3 regions of the Cutibacterium granulosum genome follow, and region 2 is predicted to be linked to each of the others. Evidence: riboswitches for the same ligand, from Rfam matches in the RefSeq annotation. Region 2 holds a riboswitch; each other region holds the start of a gene.
What was found. Region 2 has a riboswitch for cobalamin ahead of cobI (precorrin-2 C(20)-methyltransferase). Riboswitches for the same ligand answer to the same signal wherever they lie in the genome.
Positions count from the first base shown of each region.

Region 1 (4,151 bases), 170 kb from region 2:
GCGATGTGCCACACCGGGGCGGAGAATCCTTCACGGGGGCCGAAGTCGCGACGAGTCCCCAAGCAGGCCAGGAAGACCTTCGGACGCTCGGCGCAGGTGGCGGAGCGATCGACGAGGGCCTCGAAGACCTCGGCATCGCGATGCCACTGCAGCCCGTTGTGGGGTGCACCCTGCGGGAACGGCTTGGTCTCGACGGTCTTGGCGTCCAGCAGCGGGAACTCGCTGACGGCCGTAATCGGCTGCTTACGAGTGGCCAACCGCTTGGCACGCTCGGTGTTGAGCTTGTCGAGCTCGGTGCGGACATGGTCACCGGTGAGGGCTGCCGCCATGCCACCAGCGGCCTCGACGCTCTGGAACTCAGCCCAGGCAGCATCTGCCAGGGACTTGGTGAGCGACTCGACGTAGAAGGAGCCACCAGCCGGATCGTTGACGCGGCCGATGTTCGACTCCTCGGAGAGGATGATGCCGGTGTTGCGGGCAATACGACGCGAGAAGTCACTCTTCGGCAGGCCGATGGCGTCGTCGAAGGGCAGCGTCGTGATGGCCTCGGCACCGCCGACGGCGGCACCGAAGGTGGAGATGGTGCCACGCAGGATGTTGACGTAGGGATCGTCGCGGGTGAGCTCACGCCAGCTGGTGACGGCCTCCTGACGTGCACCACGCTTGCCTGCGGGAACCTCGAAGACCTCACCGACGCGGTTCCACAGGGTACGCAGGGCACGCAGTCGCGAGATGGTGAGGAACTGGTCATGGGTGGCAGACACCCGGAAGTTGATGCTGTCGAAGGCCTGCTCGGCAGTCAGCCCCTGCTCGATGAGGGCACGCACGTACTCGACACCGGTGGCAATGGCCCAGGCGAGCTCGGCGACGTCACCGGCACCGGCGTTGTGGTACACGGTCGCGTCGACGACGATCGGTCGAGCATTCTTGTACCCGTCAACCTTCTTGACCCATTCGGAGAGTCCGGACAGGTCGGGCTCGCCACCATTGATGGCAGCTGAACCGATCGGGTCGATGCCCAGGTTGAACGAGATCTCATCCTTCTTGGCGTCGGACTTCTCGATGGCAGCCAGCAGGGCATCGGCGGCAACGGCCTGGTCATCGCGGCTGGAAACCTCGATCTTGGCCAGGTTGAGCAACACACCCTCGAGCACGGAATCGATGTCGGAGGCGGCAATGGCGTCGTCACCGACTCGCAGCCAGATGGAGGTGACACCACGCTCGAGATCGGTGAGGATCGCCTTGCGGGTGAAGGCGACATCGGGGTCCTCGTGCAGGGCACGCACGTCCCAGGAGTCGATGACGCCGGTACGAATGGTGGTACCACGGGTGAACGGGGGAACGCCGGGAGCTCCGAGGTCCTCGGGAGCATCCTGGCGGGTGTACATGGGTTCGATCTTGACGCCGTCGACCGTGGTCGGCTGCAGACGTGCCATGCCCTTCTCGAGGTTGAGCTGCTTGCCCTCGGGACGCCCACGGTTGAGGACCTTGAGCACCTCCTTGTGCCACTGCTCCTGGGTCGGGGCCGGGAAGTCACCGGCGAGGGTGAGCGTCTCGGGCATGTCGACCTTGGCCGGCGTCGAGACGTTGTCGGGATCAGTCATACTCTTCAGACTCCTGCTCCGCTTTGGATAGACATACGTCGTCGTCCTCCCCTCGGGGACCACGTCATTGTCGTCGCACCGGGTGCGGCAACATGCTGGCAGGTCTTCGGACTCATGGGCGTCTCGTCGTTGACGAGTCCTACGTCACCGCTTCCCGGGGCCGAAGCCCAGTGCTTGATTGCCGTCGTCCCGGACGGGATGGCGTCAATGGTGATCTCGTTCCCATTCACCGCTGCGGGGCAGTTCCGGAGTTTCACCGGATTCCCTTTCACTGCTGGTCCAACCCATGACCTCACGCGATCACGACCTTCCCAGCACCAGCTCCTACCAGCTTATAAGATGAACGTCGACCGGGCAGCAGGGGGCTACCTCCTACGCACGATCGTGCAGCGAGGAATTGGCACAATCGACCCAGTTTTCACTCGTTCGTCGTATCCTTCGCTCACAGATCTGCATCCCTGCAGCGAAATCCGACTCCGGGGCCACTGTGCCACGACACGAGCCAGCGTCTCCTGGGCGCTGGCCAGCCGTCACCCCTCCCGGAAGATTCATCGGAGGCAGAGGATACGGCCTTGTCACGGCGTCACCTTGGTGAGACCGCACATCGGGGATGGTCCGAGCGAGCCTCAACCGTCTTGCCGATCCACGTCTCCAGAAGCCGATACGTCTGTTCCCGGTCTCGTTCGTGCAGCAGCTCATGTCGAGCATCAGGCTCCAGATGGACGTCCACCTGGAGCACCCCGTTCGCCGTAAGCTCACCGGCCACGCGACGCACTCCCCTGCCGTTGCCGCCGACCGGATCGCTGTCACCGCTCATGAGCAGTACCGGCAGCCGCGGTGGAATGGCTCGTAGGATCGTACTGGAGTTGCTCGTCTCACTGAGCCGAACCAGCTCCCGGTACAGCCCCACCGAGGCAGTGAATCCGCACAGTGGATCATTGCAGTAGGCGTCCACCTCACTGGCCTGTCGGCTGAGCCAGTCGAACCGGGTACGAACGGGACGAAACCGAAGATTCATGGAGCCAAAGATCAGGGTCTCCATCACTCGACTGGCAGAATCCTCACCAGCCATGACAATCTGGCTGGTCGCCGCACCACGAGCCACCTTCGCCAATGGGCCTGCTGAAGCTCCGGTCCCCAGTAGCACGAGCGCAGTCATTTCCCGGCCCCGACGAGCTGCGACGATCCGCGCCAGGAACGACCCCATCGAATGACCCACGAGGATCCAGGGCAGCTTCGGGTGCTGGGAGCGCACATCATCGGTCACTCGACACAGGTCGTCAACGATCTGATGGTAGCCCCGGTCGGGGGCCTGCCCGAGGGTGCCGTCCGCCAGTGCCCGCGGTCCGTGGCCACGGTGATCGTTGGCCACCACGAGCCAGCCAGACTGCGCCAGGCAACGTGCGAACTCGTCGTAGCGAGCAGCGTACTCGGCGAACCCGTGCACCAGTTGGATGAATCCACGCGGTTGACAACCAGGCCGCCAGATGAGCACGTCAATCTGCGCACCGTCGTCGGCAGTGAGGGTGATGGTGTCCATGGATCCTCCCGAGGTTGTGATCGAGCATCGCAGTGCCCAGAGTATTCGGTCAATGCATCACGGCCGTGACCGGTACGGCTCACTGTGGGTGATTCTCGACGTACACATCCATGGTGTCGTTGCGCATGGCATCCGAGAGCTCCTGCAGCCCTTCCTTGTCGACGACGTCATAGGCCTGACCGTCCTTCGACCTGCCAAACCCGGAAATGGGGGCTTGCACCTGCACGACCTTGTCACCGGAGGTGAATCGCAGACTCATGGCAAGTTTGCGAATCTCCGAATTGGTGAGCTTGTCGTCGACGGTCATGGTACGTCCGGCCAAGGTGGCGACGTCATCGAACTTCGAGGGATTGGCGAGCGTACCCGCAGAGAGGGTTTTGTCGATGATGGCCGTGAGGACATCCCGCTGACGGCGCGCACGATCAAGATCGCCGTTCTTGAGATCCCGGCGTTCGCGGACGTACTTGAGGGCCGCATTGCCTTTGAGCGTGATGTCTCCTGCTGGAAAGTGCATGCCCTCAATGGTGGAATCCTGATCGTTGTACACCTGTACACCGCCAAGAGCGGTCGTGAGTTCCTTGAAACCAGTGAAGTCGATGACGGCAGCATGATCCATGCGTACATTCGTCAAACTTTCAAGGGTCTGAATGGTCAGCGGCACGCCACCCCACGAATATGCAGCGTTGATCTTGGCCTGGGAAGGTTTGCCGATGACCTTGTTGGGCGGGATCGTCACCCACATGTCACGCAGGAAGCTGATGAGGTACAGATGCTCTCGATCCGCTGGCAGGTATGCCACCATCAGGGAGTCGGACCGACCTCGATCCCAACCCCGGGAGTCCGATCCCAGGAGTACGAAGGTTCGAGCGCCATCCGTAGCCGTGCTGGGGCGGGGGCTCGCGGTGGGCATCGTGAGAGGCTCCCGATTGATCTCGTCCAGACCATTGGTGAGGTGCTTGAGGAAATAGCCCAGAACACCGACGACAAGCAGGATGATGGCCAGCACA
Region 1 covers NZ_LT906441.1:1,085,790-1,089,940, reverse strand. The annotation lists gene mutA (methylmalonyl-CoA mutase small subunit) at 1-1,604, opposite strand, end outside; cobalamin riboswitch at 1,685-1,907, opposite strand; gene CKV91_RS04555 (alpha/beta fold hydrolase) at 2,188-3,144, opposite strand; gene CKV91_RS04550 (LCP family protein) at 3,224-4,151, opposite strand, start outside.
Region 1: another riboswitch for cobalamin. It lies ahead of mutA (methylmalonyl-CoA mutase small subunit); the one in region 2 lies ahead of cobI (precorrin-2 C(20)-methyltransferase).

Region 2 (4,151 bases):
GGTCTCACCGTCGGGCATGGGGGTGCGTCCACCCTCCAGCCGGGTGAGGATGAGCGACTGGGAGACCTCCGGCACGGTGATCTCGACGTCCATCCGGGCCGCGGCAGCCGAGAAGGCGGAGATGCCGGGGATCGTCTCGAAGCCGATGCCGATGCGGCGGCACAGGTCACGCTGCTCGGCAGTGGCTCCGTAGATGGAGGGATCCCCGGTGTGCACCCGGGCCACCAACAGACCTTCGTCACGAGCTCGGGTGTAGAGGGGTTCGAGGTCCTCCAGCGGGATGGCGGCGGAGTCGATGAGTTCGGCGTCGGGTTTGTGCCGGGCGACCATGTCGGGATGCACCAGGCTGGAGGCCCAGATGATGATGTCGGCGGTCTCGATGACGCGGGCACCGCGCACGCTCACCAAGTCCGGAGCACCTGGTCCGGCACCGACGAAGACGACCCTGCCCTGCCCCTCGGCGAAGCTGGTGGCCGGGATCGGGGCAGGGTCGATGAGCGAGTGGTCCAGATCCTCCAGGGCCTGCTCCGAGGCGTGCTGGGTGGGACGGGCCGCCTGCGGGGTCGTCGAGCGCGAGCTGGCCTCGGTCGTCGACGGGACGCCGGTCGAGGCCGCAGCGTCGTCTGGTGACGTGAGGTCATCTGGGGGCTCGGGGGTGGATGGCGTGGGTGTGGGGCTCACAGTTTTCCTCCGGTGACGGGGCGTTCGGGCACGGACAGGACGGTCGAGAAGTAGGGGGCCGATTCGTCGGCCTCCACCTGGGCCAGACCGAGCAGGTGCTGGGTCGGCAGGGAGACGTCGGTGCCGATGATGGCGTCACGGCCCCGCTCGCGGATCTGCTCGAGCACCTCGGGCATCTTGCGCCCACCCTTGTAGACGGTGACGGAGTCGACGACGTCGAGCACCTCACCGAGTTTCTCCGGGCCGACGGTGGCCGGCACCAGGGCGAGGATCTCGCGCCCCTCGACCAGTGGGGTGCCGGCGGCGGCGGCGATGGCCTGCATGGCGGTGATTCCGGGCACGAGGGCGATGACGACATCGGGCAGTCGTTCCTCGACGTTGGCACGCAGATAGGTGAACGTCGAGTAGACGGCTGGGTCTCCGACGGTGGCCAGGGCCACACTGTGTGCCCCGTCGTTGAAGGCGTCCACGGCGAAATCGGCCGAGGCCCGCCACGACTCGATCCGTTTGGTGCCCAGACCACGGCGTTGGGCCATGGAGAACGGCACCGGCTGGATGCGTCCCGTCATGTGCGGGCAGGCCGCGCGAATGATCTCCTCGGCTCGCCCCATACCTCCGGCGGACGCCTCGGTGGACGGCACGAGGACGACGTCCGCCTCCTGCAGAATGCGTTGGGCCCGCAATGTGACCAGTTCTGGGTCTCCGGGTCCGACCCCGACACCGTACAGGGTGCGGGGTGGGTTCGATGGGGCAGAGTTCACAATGGCCTCCTCAGGTTTCCTCGCCCGATGATGTGCGCTGCGATCGACGGAGTATCTGGCTGCACCGTTCAGTGTGTCGATCTACGGGGCAGATCGACAATGTGCCGGTTCACAGTGGCGGGACCGCGCCGGACTCACACCGACTTCCTCCCACTTCGACCGCTCGTACCGAGCATAGCGGGTGGGACCACCCGGATTCAGCGTCCCAGCGTGAGCAGGGTGTCCACGTCGACGTGCTCGACGAGGGCATCGGCCAAGGTGTCGATCATGGTCTCCCGACGGGCCTGGTAGCCCAGTTCGTCGGTGTGCGGGCGCCAGGACGAACCGGCCACCTGGGCGGCCTGGCCCAACCAGGTGCGCCGGAAATCGTCGTGTTCGAAGGCACCGTGCCACATCGTCCCCCACACCGATCCGACGTGGACCCCATCGAGGAACGGCTCTGAACCGGCATCGGCAGTGGTGGTGCCGTGGTGGATCTCGTACCCACCGACCTCGATGCCCTGCCACGTGCCGTGCGAGAGGGTCAACGTCTTCTCGGCGGCGAAGTCGACGTCCACCGGCAGCAGGCCGAGTCCCGGCACCTGCGCTCCCCCGGCAACCTCCTGCCCCTGTGGGTCGTCGATGGTGCGCGCAAGCATCTGGTAGCCTCCGCAGATGCCGACGACGGTGCGACCCTGCGCGGCGCGTTCGGCCACCACCTCGGCAATACCGGTGCTGCGCAACCAGGCCAGGTCGTCGATCGTCGAGCGTGATCCGGGCAGGACGACGATGTCGGCGGCGGCGCAGGTCGCTGGATTGGTCGTCACCTGCACGTCCACACCGGCCTCACCGGCCAGGGCGTCGACGTCGGTGGCATTGGAGATTCGCGGGAAGCGCACGACGGCCACCCGCAGGGCTGTCGGATCGACGGCGTCGCCCTCGTGACGCCAGCGTCCGACCTCCAAGGCGTCCTCACCGTCCAACCACACCCCGGGCACCCACGGCAGCACCCCGAGGCTGGGGAGCCCGGTGCGCCGGGTGATCTCGGTCAGCCCGGGGGCGAGGACCGAGTCGTCACCACGGAACTTGTTGATGAGGTAACCGGCCAGCAGGGCACGGTCGGCGTCGTCGAGCAGCCCCCAAGTGCCGTAGATCGAGGCGAGCACCCCGCCACGGTCGATGTCTCCCACGAGCACCACCGGAAGGTTCTTCTGCCGGGCCAGACCCATGTTCGTGTAGTCCCCGGAGCGCAGGTTGATCTCGGCGGGCGACCCGGCACCTTCACAGATGACGAGATCGTGTGCCGCAGCGAGCTCGTCGTAGGCCGCCCAGGCCGCCTCGGCAAGGGCCTGCCGCCCGGTGGTGTACTGGCCGGCCTCCAGCACTCCGCCGGGTTGGCCCCGCAGCACGATGAACGAGCGCCGGTCGGTGCCGGGTTTGAGCAGTACCGGGTTCATCGCCGAGCTGGGCTGCACCCGGGCAGCGGCGGCCTGCAGGTACTGTGCCCGACCGATCTCCGAGCCGTCGGCGCACACCATGGAGTTGTTGCTCATGTTCTGCGCCTTGAACGGCACGACGTCGATTCCCTGACGTACTGCCGCGCGGCACAGGGCGGTGACGACGAGTGACTTGCCGGCGTCCGAGGAGGTTCCGGCGACGAGGATTCCGGTCATGGCTGTCTCCTGCCTGCTCGATGGGTCGATTGCGGAACGCCCCTGTGGAGTGCCCGTGCAGTGATCCTGCGGTATGAGCGTGCAGTTCGGTGTGCTGGTCGTGACGCGACGGACCGTGGGACGACACCACCGTGGAACAGCACATGGGCCAGGCTCGCCAATCCGCCCACGGCGGTGAGGGTGGCTGCCCCGGTCACCAGGTTCACCAGACGGGCGGCGTCATGCACCGCCTCGGCGTCGGGCAGCGGCCCGGATCCCAGCAGTGGTCGGAACTCGACCCGGTTGCCGTAGTAGACGTTTCGCCCGCCCAGCTGCACGGCCAGGGCGGCGGCCCAGGCCGCCTCGCACCAGCCGCCGTTGGGGCTGGGGTGGTGGTCGTGCTCGGCGCACACCGTCGCCCAGGTGTGGCTGCGGTTGCCACCCACCTCGGGGGCGCAGAGGGCGGCCAGCGCCCCGGTGAGGCGAGCCGGTAGCCAGTTGAGCGCATCGTCGAGCTTGGCTGCGACCTTGCCGAAGTTCTCGTAGCGGTCGTTGTGGTGGCCGATCATGGCGTCCAGGGTGTTGGAGCCGCGGTGCACGAGCATGGCTGGCAGTCCGCCCACCGCGCACCAGAGGATCGAGGCGACGGCGGCGTCGGACGTGTTCTCGGCCATGGACTCCACCGTGCCGCGGGCGATCTGGGGGCCATCGAGGGCCTCGGGGTCCCGGCCACACAGATGGGGCAGACGGTGCCGCGCCGCGTCGAGATCGCCGGAGGCCAGCACGTCGGCCATGACTCGTCCCTCATGGGAGAGGGACTGTGCCCCCACGACGGCCCAGGTGGTCACGGCGGTGGTGAGCGCTCGCCACCCCGGGTGACGTCGGGTCGCGACGTCGACGGCCAGGCCGGCGACGGCCAACGGGGTGAGAGCACCAACGGTGAAGACGGCCCCGCGGGGCACCGAGTCGGCGTACCACCGGCGTTCGGCACGGGAGACGGCATTTCCGTAGGCAGCCACCGGGTGATGACGCTCGGGATCGCCGACGATGCGGTCGGCGACGACCCCCGCAGCGATTC
Region 2 covers NZ_LT906441.1:916,782-920,932, reverse strand. The annotation lists gene cobM (precorrin-4 C(11)-methyltransferase) at 1-510, opposite strand, end outside; gene cobI (precorrin-2 C(20)-methyltransferase) at 678-1,442, opposite strand; cobalamin riboswitch at 1,471-1,630, opposite strand; gene CKV91_RS03770 (cobyric acid synthase) at 1,640-3,094, opposite strand; partial or broken gene CKV91_RS03765 (CobD/CbiB family cobalamin biosynthesis protein) at 3,181-4,092, opposite strand.

Region 3 (4,151 bases), 940 kb from region 2:
TACTGGGAGGACCCAGTGTCCATCCCGACGACACCGCGGGAGTACTTGTCGTCTCCCGGGTCCGGGACCGGCCAGAGCCGGGCGAGGTCGTCCTCGTCGACCACACTCGTCCAACCGTCAGCACACTTCGGGACGCCATCACTGCCACCGGGCTCGACGCCGATGTCGACCACGTCGACCCGTCCGCACCGCTCAGCGGCGGGTGGGGCAACATGGCACCACTTGCGTGCCGCGAAGGTCACGGTGACATCGGCTCGTAGCGAGGTCGTGACGGCCCCGGAATTGGCGTCCAGGCCAGAGGGCAGATCGACAGCGAGCCAGCTCGCAGCGGAAAGCTGCTCCCCCAGCCTCGCAAGATCGTCCGGGATGCCAGGGCGTCCGCCAATCCCCAGGACGGCGTCGATGACGAGGTCTGGTACCACCTGGCCAGCCTGCTCCATCGTCACCACCTCACACCCCGCTCGTAGGGCGACCTGCCAACCAGCGGCATGTGGTGTGCCCAGCACCGGACAGACCCGTACATGGCATCCCTCGTCGGCGAGCTCGGCCGCGGCCAGCAGACCGTCTCCCCCGTTGTTGCCGCCTCCCACGAGCACCAGCACTGAACCGCCTCGCACCCCGCACCCCAGATCGGCGAGCATGCCCCGTGCCTGCGCGGCGACCTGCCCTGCAGCCACAGCCATGAGATCGGTACCGGGATGCGCATCGAAAAGCTTCTGTTCGGCAGCGCGCATCGCGGCCGCCGTGCACACGTACTGAGTCATTGCACCTCACAGATGACGAATGCCACGGCGAGTGCCCCGTCGTGGCTGAGGGACAGGTGAATGTCGGTGACACCGCGCTCCTGCACCGTCCTGGCAGATCCTCCGGTGAGATGCAGACGCGGCTTGCCGGACTGCTCGACGACAACCTCCACCTCGCGCCAACGCAACCCGTCCGGCCCACCAAGCGCTTTGGCAAGGGCTTCCTTGGCGGCGAACCTGGCCGCCTGGGAGCGCTTCGGCAGACTGCCCTCGGCAGGGGTGAGCACCTTCTGCACCAACCCCGGGTGGCGGGCCAGCGCGTCCTCCCACCGTTGCAGGTCGCAGACGTCCACGCCGATGCCGACAATCATGTGGTCAGCCTAGCCGCCCGAGACTAGGCTGCTTCGGCGGGCTCGTGCTGACGTCATGACGAGTCTCGCCCCGCCCCCACTGGCATGCAGCCTCAGCTTCCGTTTCGAGGCAAGGAAGGCACTGAGGAGACCCGAGAGCTGTTCAGCCATGCGTGGAATTCCGCCCACGATCTCGTTATGCTGAGCCCAAAACCATACGGGAACTCCGGTGCGAGTCCGGGGCTGTTCCCGCAACTGTGACCAGCGAGCCACTTCTCCTCGTCGCCCGACGAGACACGTCACGGCCTTTTCCGGGGCTGGAAGGCAGAGAACGCGCAACGACCTGGGAGCCAGGACACCGTGTGGCTACCCTCCGGTCACCAGGTGCGAGGAGACACCACATGCACATCACTCGTGATGCCCATTTCCGTCATGGGCACAGCACACCATTGCTCGCGACGACCGCCGTCGGACTCGTCGGTGCCATGCTGCTCACCGGCTGCGGTTCCCACGGCGAGGACTCATCCGGGGCCGGCAGCCCGTCAGCCACGGCATCCGCCTCGGCATTCTCCTCACCGGTGAAGGTGAAAAGCTGTGACGAGACCCTCACCTTCGACACGCCGCCCAAGCGGGTCATCCTCATGGGAGACACCGACGCATCGATCTTGGTGAAGCTGGGCGTCATGGACTCGATCACCGGTCGGGCCGGGGAGGTCATGGCCGACGGCTACGACGCCGACACCCTGAAGAAGATCACGGACGTGCCCACGATCACCTCCTCCGAGCTGGACACCGGTGGCGCCAAGCTCGCCACCGAGACGATCCTCGACCAGCATGCCGACCTCGTCATCGGCTATGACGAAGGTCTGGACCGTGCCGCTCTGCGCAAGGCTGGGGTCAAGGTGTACGCCCCCGACACGTTCTGCCCGCACGGCACCGGGACCGATCACGCGAGTTTCGACCTCGTCACCAAGGAGGTCAGCAAGGTCGGTGACATCTTCGGCGTCCCCGACAAGGCCAGGACCCTCAACGACGAACTCACCGGGCAGGTGAAGGACCTCACCTCCCAGGCCAGCAAGGACTCACAGCACAGCGCCGCCGCTCTGTGGGTGGAGCCCGGCAACAGCGGGTTCTACACCTACGGCACCTCGAGCATGGTGCAGCCGATCCTCGAGGCCAACGGCCTGCGCAACGTCTACGACGGCGAGAGGAAACGCGTCTTCGACGCGACGATGGAGGACGTCCTCAACCGGGATCCAGAATGGATCGTCCTGCTCGCCCAGGAGGGCGACATCGCCAAGACCAAACCAGCATTCCTCAAGTACAAGGGCGCTTCGCAGCTGCAGGCCGTGAGGAAGAACCAGGTCGTCGTCATCCCATTCTCGCTGACGGATCCGCCCACCCCACAGTCCATCAAGGGAGCCGTGGAACTGAACAAGCTCCTCAAGAAGTGATCATGCGGCACACACGCATCAGGACCATCCTGCTCGTCGTGCTGCTCGTCCTCACCCCGGTGGGAAGCATCGCCTTCGGCGCGGCCTCGGTGCCCTGGGACCAGGTCATCGGCGTGCTGGCCGACCATCTGGGGTTGCACCCGCAGGTGACCTGGGACGGCATCACCGACGCCATCGTCTGGCAGAACCGTATGCCTCGCATCATCGCCGGGATCGGCGTGGGGGCTGCACTCGGAGTGGCCGGGGTCGCCCTGCAGGCGATCGTGCGCAACCCGCTGGCCGAACCCTACGTGTTGGGAGTGAGCTCGGGGGCGTCGACGGGCGCTGCGGCGGCGATGGTCCTCATCGGCATGTCGAGCCCACTGGGGGTGGCCAGCCTGGCCTTCGTCGGTGCCCTGGTGGCCACCACCCTGGTGCTGGGAGTGGGCGGTCGACGCGGCAGCTCAGCCCTCACCCTGGTGCTGGCCGGTATCGCGGTCGGGTTCATCTTCCAGGCCGTGACGAATCTCATCATCTTCTCCGCGGACTCCCCGGAGACGGCACGCTCGGTGATGTTCTGGATGCTGGGGTCCCTGGCCAAGGTGAGTTGGACCCAGAGCATCTGGCTGGTGGGCATTGCTGCGGTGCTCATGGCGCTGTTGTGGTTGTGCGCCCCCTGGCTCGATGCCCTGGCCAGCGGTGATCAGACCTCGATGGCGGTGGGGATCAACCCCCAGGTGATTCGGCTCGTCATCCTCGTTCCGGTCTCGGCAGCCGTGGGGGCGGTGGTGTCGATGGCTGGTGGGATTGGCTTCGTCGGCCTCATCATCCCGCACCTCATGCGCTCCTTCACCGGGTACGGGCACCGAACCCTCGTCATCTCGTCGGGGCTGGCCGGCGCCATCTTCCTGGTGTGGGCCGACACGGTGTCCCGGACGATGTTCGCCCCCTCCGAACTACCCATCGGCATCATCACCGGACTGCTGGGGGCGCCGTTCCTCCTGGTGCTCGTCAACCGGATGAATCCGGCGCGGTGAGGAGGAGCCATGATTGACGTACATTCCCTGGTGATCCGCCGTGGCAACCGGGTGGTGGTCGACGAGGTGGATCTGTCCGCCGGAGACGGCAGCACCATCGGTGTCGTCGGACCCAATGGGGCAGGCAAGTCCACCCTCGTCCAGGCCATGTACCGCGCCCTACCGGCTGCCAGTGGTGAGGTGCTCATCGACAGTTCGGACGTCACCAGCCTCTCCAGGCGGGCCATTGCCCGAGCAGTGGCCGTCGTCTCCCAGGAACGTGACGAGGGTCTGCCGCTCACGGTACGCGACGCCGTGGGGTTGGGACGGCTCTCGCACCGCTCCCTGGCTGGTTATGGGGACGCCGAGGATCGCAGCATGGTGGACGCAGCGCTGGCTCGCGTCGACATAACGTATCTGGCCGATCGGCTCATCACCCAGTTGTCCGGCGGTGAACGGCAGCGTGCGCTCATCGCTCGGGCCATCGCCCAGGACACCGACCATCTGCTGCTCGACGAGCCCACCAACCACCTCGACATCCGGCACCAGTTCGAGCTGCTCGCCCTGGTGGCGACCATTCCGGCGACGACGGTCATCGTCCTGCACGAT
Region 3 covers NZ_LT906441.1:2,152,895-2,157,045, forward strand. The annotation lists gene CKV91_RS09190 (bifunctional ADP-dependent NAD(P)H-hydrate dehydratase/NAD(P)H-hydrate epimerase) at 1-764, opposite strand, end outside; gene CKV91_RS09195 (holo-ACP synthase) at 761-1,114, opposite strand; cobalamin riboswitch at 1,312-1,454, shown strand; gene CKV91_RS09200 (ABC transporter substrate-binding protein) at 1,495-2,547, shown strand; gene CKV91_RS09205 (FecCD family ABC transporter permease) at 2,550-3,563, shown strand; gene CKV91_RS09210 (ABC transporter ATP-binding protein) at 3,573-4,151, shown strand, end outside.
Region 3: another riboswitch for cobalamin. It lies ahead of CKV91_RS09200 (ABC transporter substrate-binding protein); the one in region 2 lies ahead of cobI (precorrin-2 C(20)-methyltransferase).